One region of the Kribbella sp. NPDC004138 genome, then DNA from elsewhere that is predicted to be linked to it. Evidence: riboswitches for the same ligand, from Rfam matches in the RefSeq annotation. Region 1 holds a riboswitch; the other holds the start of a gene.
What was found. A riboswitch is a leader RNA that binds a small molecule or an ion and turns the genes downstream of it on or off. The one in region 1 is predicted to bind cyclic di-AMP.
Positions count from the first base shown of each region.

Region 2: it holds a riboswitch for cyclic di-AMP, as region 1 does, so the genes downstream of both, ACWEOO_RS07580 (C40 family peptidase) here and ACWEOO_RS01105 (hypothetical protein) in region 1, are expected to answer to the same signal.

Region 1 is NZ_JBSGFZ010000001.1:231,709-235,103, reverse strand. It holds gene ACWEOO_RS01110 (DUF6011 domain-containing protein) at 1-912, shown strand, start outside; gene ACWEOO_RS01105 (hypothetical protein) at 1,002-1,715, opposite strand; cyclic di-AMP (ydaO/yuaA leader) riboswitch at 1,969-2,161, opposite strand; tRNA gene ACWEOO_RS01100 (tRNA-Thr) at 2,606-2,678, opposite strand; gene ACWEOO_RS01095 (MFS transporter) at 2,705-3,395, shown strand, end outside.
Region 2 is NZ_JBSGFZ010000004.1:309,441-312,835, reverse strand. It holds gene ACWEOO_RS07585 (hypothetical protein) at 39-527, shown strand; gene ACWEOO_RS07580 (C40 family peptidase) at 682-1,545, opposite strand; cyclic di-AMP (ydaO/yuaA leader) riboswitch at 1,545-1,736, opposite strand; gene ACWEOO_RS07575 (threo-3-hydroxy-L-aspartate ammonia-lyase) at 2,008-2,970, opposite strand; gene ACWEOO_RS07570 (YciI family protein) at 3,066-3,395, shown strand, end outside.

The DNA of each region.
Region 1 (3,395 bases):
GCTGCGCGGACCAAGCTCTTGCACAAAGTCCTTGCAGATGACGCCCAGTCACTGTTGATCCGATACCGCAAGGTCGACCTTGAAGACCTCAGCCGCGTCCTCGCTCGCGCGCACACGACCACCCCCGATCAAGTGAAGGTCGCCCTCGGAGGCGACCCGCGCTTCGAGGTCTCAGGGAATGCGATCGTTCTCCGCGGCTGGAGTGATCGGAGGGCTTCGACGTCCCGAAGCCAGGCGACGGCGAAGCCGTCCTTACTGGACGAGGTGCGGTTCGCACTGACCGAAACCGACACCGACCGCGTCCTTGTGATGGCGTCGGCTAGCGGAACGACAAGGACACTTCGATGCGACTTCGTCCGCGGCGACCGCGGCGAGGAGGTCTGGATCGCAACGGCCGTGACGAACCCGGAGGATTGGATCGCCGCTTCACGCGCTGGCGCCTGGTCGCTCCGCCCGGGCTGGAAACTTCCTCTGGTGAAGGCCGCCGAGGTTCCCGGAGGAGCTCCGATGGTGCTTGTGTACCGCGAGGCCTCCGCGGCTGATGCTGCCCAGCGGGTGCAGGCCGTTGTCGCGGAACTGTGGGACGTCCAGAGCGACACCGCCCGGTTGGAGAAGGTCACATGTTCGCCGGCGGAACTAGAGCGCCGAGTTCTCGGAGAGCACACCGTTCGTCGGCTCGTCGCACGCGCGACGCCACGCGGACCAACGGTCAAAACCTGTGAGCGATGCGGCCAGCCCTTGACGGATCCGTCCAGCGTGGCGCTTGGTATCGGGCCAGAGTGCCGCAAGTACTACTCAACCGAGGTCTTGCGAGCCGTCAAGGCCCGGAGCAAGGTCCTACCCAAGATGTCAGCACAGAAGCCGACGAGCTGGGCCAAGGCGATTCGGGAGTGGTTGTCGACCGACTACTAGCTACCGGGCCGCACAATCTCCGACCTTGCTTCCTCGGGCGATGAGGCACGGCAGCTGGTAGACGGGGCGTAGCGCGCCGGTCGTGATCGTTACGAGGTCGACTGTCGCCTGCCCTGGCTGATCATGGTGAAGGACTGCCGGTCCCGCGGCTTCAAGCCGTCCAGGAGTGTGGTCGTGGCGGCGTACTCCTGCTGCATCACGAGTTCTTCCGGGCCTGGATCGTGCCGTTGGAAGAACTCCCGAGGCTCCTCCACCGGCAACGCCTGGACCCGGTCCGCGTCGTGACGGCGCCAGGAGTTGTACACGTTGGCGAACTGGATCAGGCACTGCCCGATGAAGTACGTCCGCAGCGACGCACCCCGCCGGTAATCCCACCGGCCACCGACCAGTACGTAGTCGTGGAACTTCACTAGCGCCTTGCCGACCGTTTCCAAGACCCGGTCCTCGACGAGGCCCCGATCGTCGAACGCGTCGGCCGGCGCCGCAGGCAGACCGCCGTACCCACGCTGCCGGCGGTAGTGGAGGATCGTCCGCTTCCGGATCCAGGACGTCAGCACCGCCATGGCGTACTTCACCAGCTCACCCTGGAAGTAGTCGTAGTCGTAGTCCGGGCCCTGGAAGTTCCGCCAGCCCAGCTCGAGAACCAGCTCGTAGTCGGCTTGCAGCCGATCGAGGTGATCCGCGTTCTTGAACGTCGACGCCGCCGTCGCCCAGTGAGGTACGAGGCCGACACCTACGTCCGGTTGTAACGGCGCGGCGGCCGCTGGCTGCTTCGCCACCTCGTCCGCCTCACCGGATTTCATGACCTGCCTCTTTCGTCGGGAGAGACCACGACTCCGTCGGGTCACCCCCTCGTATATGCACTTCTCTGGATTACCCCCGACTCCGGACCAACTTTTTTCCGGAGCCTTCGATCGGCCGGGCTCGACCAGGTCGTACCGGAGGGCGTGGACGTGCCGAGGCACGGTGGACGTGGCACCGGCCACGTCGGAGCGGCGACAGCCGCCGACAAGGTTCCGGGTATGCCGAAGCGCCCCGTGAGCCCGGTTCTGGGCATGACGAATCCTCAGACGCCTGTGAAGTTAGCTGTCGGGTTCGGGCTGGGATTCATAGCCCGGTCCGCTCCCGCGGACTTCACCCCAGGGTTCCGACCACTCACGGTCGAGACCCAACCTCCTGCGTCCCCCACCTCCGCCTTGGTTGTTCGAGGGGAGCACACGAACCTGGCGGAGCTCGGCGTTGACTCGTGTGCAGCCCACCGACACTCGCCGGGCCATCCATCAGAGTAGAACCACGCTCCGACAAGATGAAACCTGATTCACAGCCCGCGCGCGTCGGGCTCAAATCCCAACAGAAACAGGCGAAATCGCACTCCGCACTGCTCGACCACTAGCTGCTGTTCGACCGCCAACTGCGCTGGTGGCCGGGACTGGCGGATGGTCTCGCAGGCGCCGAATCGGCGGCGCAGGTGGGGTTGTAGCTCGTCCGGCACCCGACGAGCCGAGCGACCATGGCATGCCGGGCGGCTGGCGTGCGCTCTGCTCGTCCGGCGACCCGGCCGGGGGTGTCAGCGAGCAGGATCGCGAACCGTCGGCAGGTCACGAGAAGTTGTGGCGATCCGGGGCAAAGTAGTGAGTAAAGCGTGAGTTGGCGCCGGAAGTCCATCACTCCGGGTTATATGCCCAGGTCAGAGAGCCGGCGGGGGGACTCGAACCCCCAACCACCGCTTTACAAGAGCGGTGCGCTGCCAATTGCGCCACACCGGCGTGGTGTCGGTACATAGTAGTGGATTGTGTGGAGTGTGCTGCGGGGGTCGGGTGGGTTCCGGGGGCTTTGGGGTGCTCGGGTGGTGTCGGTGCTCGGGGACTCGTTGGGGCTCGTGGCGTTGCTGTTGTACGTGCAGCGGGCGACGGGGGCGGCGCTGGCGGTGGCGTTGTTGTTGCTGGCGGGGGACTTTGTGCCGGGGTTGTTCGGGGCGGTGGCGGGGGCGGTTGGGGATCGGTTCGATCTCAAGCGGGTGATGGTGGTTTGTGACGTCGTCCAGGGGGTGCTGACGGTCGTCATGGCGGTCAGTTTGCCGCCGTTGCCGGTGTTGCTTGTGCTGGTGGCGGTGCGGGGGGTTACCGCGCAGGTGTTTCTGGCCGGATCGCGGAGCGCGATGCCGCGGCTGGTGCGGGACGATCAGTTGGAGGCGGCGAACTCGGCGTTGGGGGCGGGGACGAACGGGTTGGAGGCCGTCGGGCCGCTGATCGCGGCTGGGCTGTTCCTGGTGACCGACGTACGGGGGATTCTGTACATCGACGCGGCGACGTTCTTCGTGTCGGCGGCGCTGCTGAGCCGGTTGCCGAGGATCCAGGTGGAGCGGTCGGGGCACAGTCTGTTGAAGGATGCGCGGGACGGGCTGGGGTACATCGTCCGGACCCGCGCCATCCGCGTGATCGGGATCGGGTTCTTCGCGGTGGTCGCGTTCAACGGCGTGGACG
Region 2 (3,395 bases), on a different contig from region 1:
CAGAGCGCGTACACCTGCTCGACCTTAGGGTTGGCGCCGTGGACGAGACGTTGTATCGCAAGAGCATGGGCAACCAGTGGGTGTACGGCGGCCTGGCCGTCGCGGCGCTCGCACTGATCGGTATCGGCAGTCTGATCGCGCAGCCGGTCCTCCTGGTGGCCGGCGTCGTGCTACTCCCGGTGGCGATCTACTTCTTCGCGCACGCCCGGTACGGGAACGTCCGCGTCACCCGTCAGGAGTTGGTGGTCGGCAAGCACACGCTGGTCCTGCGTGACCTGGATCGGTCGTTCGGTGCCCATCCGGCCGAAGCCGTGCTGAGCAAAGCCCAGCTGGACAGGCTCAACACCCAGACCGCGAGCGATGTCGTCGGCGAGACCGGCGTGCGGATCGTCGGTGGAGCGTGGGGCCGGCTGGGGCGCGGCGTGCAGTGGATCGTGGTCCGCCGTACGGGCTCTCCTGAGCTGCTGGCGGTGCCGGCCCGGCGGCCGAAGGATCTGCTGGCGGCCGTGAACGCAGCCTTGGCGTAGGCGCGATACCTGGAGACAGGAAACCGGCCCGATCCGTCGGAGGGGTGGGGGCGACGGTTCGGGCCGGTTTCGGAAGTCAGCGTGCCTGGGGGGATGAGGACGCTGACGACCGGCGGCGCCCAGTTGGGGGGGTAGGACGCCGGCCGGTCAGGACTCAGACGCGGCCGAAGGCCACGCTGCTGGTCCAGATCTTCGCCTTCGCGACCGGCTTACCCGGCTTCGAGGCGTGCCACAGCATGTTGCCGCCGGCATAGATGCCGACGTGATACACACCGCCGCCACCGCTGCGGAAGAACACGAGGTCGCCCGGCTTGGCGGCCTTGCGGCTGATGTGCTTGGTCGCGCTGTACTGCTGGCGCGACGTGCGCGGCAGCTTCTTGCCGGCCTTCTTGTACACGTAGCCGGTGTAGCCGGAGCAGTCGAAGCCGCGCGGGCTGGTGCCGCCGTAGCGGTACGGCGTGCCCTTGAGCTTGGCCGCCTCCCGGAGCACCTTGGCCCGGAAAGTCCCGACGGAGCCGCTCGACGTGCTGTGCGGACCGTAGAGCACCTTGTGCTTGGCGGCCCAGGTCAGCCGGCCCCAGGTCTTCTTGTCGGTGTAGCCGGTGGCCTTCAGACCCCAGGAGGTCTGGAACTTCTTCAGCACCCGGACGGTGCTGGTGCCGAAGTATCCGTCCGGACCCAGGTGCAGGGCCCTCTGAACGTACTTGACGGTCGGACCCTTGTCGCCGTACCGGAGCAGGGGCTTGCTGGGGATGCTCCAGTATCCACGCGGCACGGTGGTCGCGGTGCTGGAGCTGGTCGACGCCGAGGCGGCCGACGTGGTCGTCACGGACAGTGCGGCGCCGCCGCCGACAGCGAGGCCGACGGAAAGGACGGCCGCTGCGGTCCGGGGCGCCCCCGGACGGGTGGTGGGCTTGCGGTGCTTTGCCAGGGTCCGGCCCGTGGGCCGGTCGGTACTGGACTCAGCGGTCTGGCTGACGGCGCGCAGAAGCGACGTCCGTCGGGCAGTGACGGGCATGGTTGTCTCCCGACGCCTGTGAAGTTAGCTGTCGGGTTCGGGCTGGGATTCATAGCCCGGTCCGCTCCCGCGGACTTCACCCCAGGGTTTCGACCACTCACGGTCGAGACCCAACCTCCTGGGTCCCCCACCTCCGCCATGGTTGTTCGAGGGGAGCACACGAGCCTGGCGGAGCTCGGCGTTGACTCGTGTGCGGTTCGTGTTGTTTACCGAACCGCCGACGACTGTATAACAGAAGGATCACGACGCAAACCCTCAGATCCACAGAGTCGTTCTGAAACGGGCCTGAGAGGGCCCCTGACGGCTCAGTAAGCCGGGGTGAACACCAGGTGTCCTGAGCGCGTCTGAGCGGGGCGCAGACGGCAAATGAGGGCCTTGATGTGATCTGCGCCACATTTGATGGTGGCTTTCTGTGACAACGGGCACAGAGGGTGGTCAGGGCGTCCTAAAGTCCTTGCGCATTCAGCTATTGCCGAGCAGCTCGTGGAAGCGCTCCAGCCCCACGTTCCCGCCCGACAGCACCACTCCGACGCGCTCCGGCAGCCCGTGGATCCGTCCGGCCAGCAGTGCCGCCAGCGCGCTCGCCCCGCTCGGCTCCAGCACGATCTTCAGCCGCTCGAACGCGAACGCCATCGCGGCCACGATCTCCTCGTCGCTGACCAGCTCGAACGCCTCGACCAGCCGCTGGTTCACCGCGAACGTGAGCTCGCCGGGCGCCGAGACCGCCTGCCCGTCCGCGATGGTCCGCGGTACGGCGATCTCGACCCGCTCGCCCGCCGCGAGCGACCGGACGTGGTCGTCGCCCGCGGCCGGCTCCACGCCGATCATCCGGATCCCGGGGGACATCAGCGTCGCGGCGGTCGCGCAGCCGGCCATCAGTCCACCGCCGCCGACCGGGACCAGCAGTGCGCCGAGATGCCCGACCTCCTCGATCAGCTCGAGTGCGACAGTGCCCTGCCCGGCCATCACGTCGGGGTGGTCGTACGGCGGGATCAGCGGCCGCCCCCGCTCCGCGGCCAGCTCGTGAGCCAGCGCGGTCCGGTCCTGGGTGTACCGGTCGTACGTCACCACCTCGGCGCCGTACCCGCGGGTCGCGGCCAGCTTCGTCGGCGGGGCGTCCTCGGGCATCAGGATCACCGCCGACGTCCCGGCGAGGCGGGCCGCCAGTGCGACAGCCTGCGCGTGATTGCCCGACGAGTACGCCGCCACGCCCGTCGCGAGCTGCTCCGGGGAGAGCCTGCTGATCGCGTTGTACGCGCCGCGGAACTTGAACGCCCCGATCCGCTGGAAATTCTCCGCCTTCAGGAACACCTGCGCCCCGACCCGCTCGTCGAGCGTCCGCGAGGTGAGGACCGGCGTCCGGTGCGCGACCCCGGCGAGGCGATCGGCCGCGGCCCGGACATCTGTGAGACTCAGCTGCGACATGGGGTGACGCTATACCGATGTCAAGATCGGCCGGAGCGCTCCGTACTGATGGTTGAGAGGCGCCCACACCGGGGGCCGCTGGTGAAGGAGACATCGTGAAGTACCTACTGGTCCTGAACGTCAACCCCGACGTGATCGCCGCGCTGCCCGAGGAGGAGCAACAGGCCATCGGCAGCGGGCATCAGAAGTTCATGGACACGATCAAGGCGTCCGGCGAGTTCCACAGCACGGTCGCGCTGCAGCAGCCGGCCCAGTCGGCGGTCGTCAGGGTCCGCAACGGGCTGCCGGCCGTCACCGACGGCCCGTTCGTGGAGTCGAAGGAATTCCTCGGCGGCTACTACCTGGTCGACGTGGCGTCCCGAGAGCGCGCCTGCGAGCTGGCCGCGATGATCCCGGACGCCGGGATCGAAGGCCTCGGTGTCGAG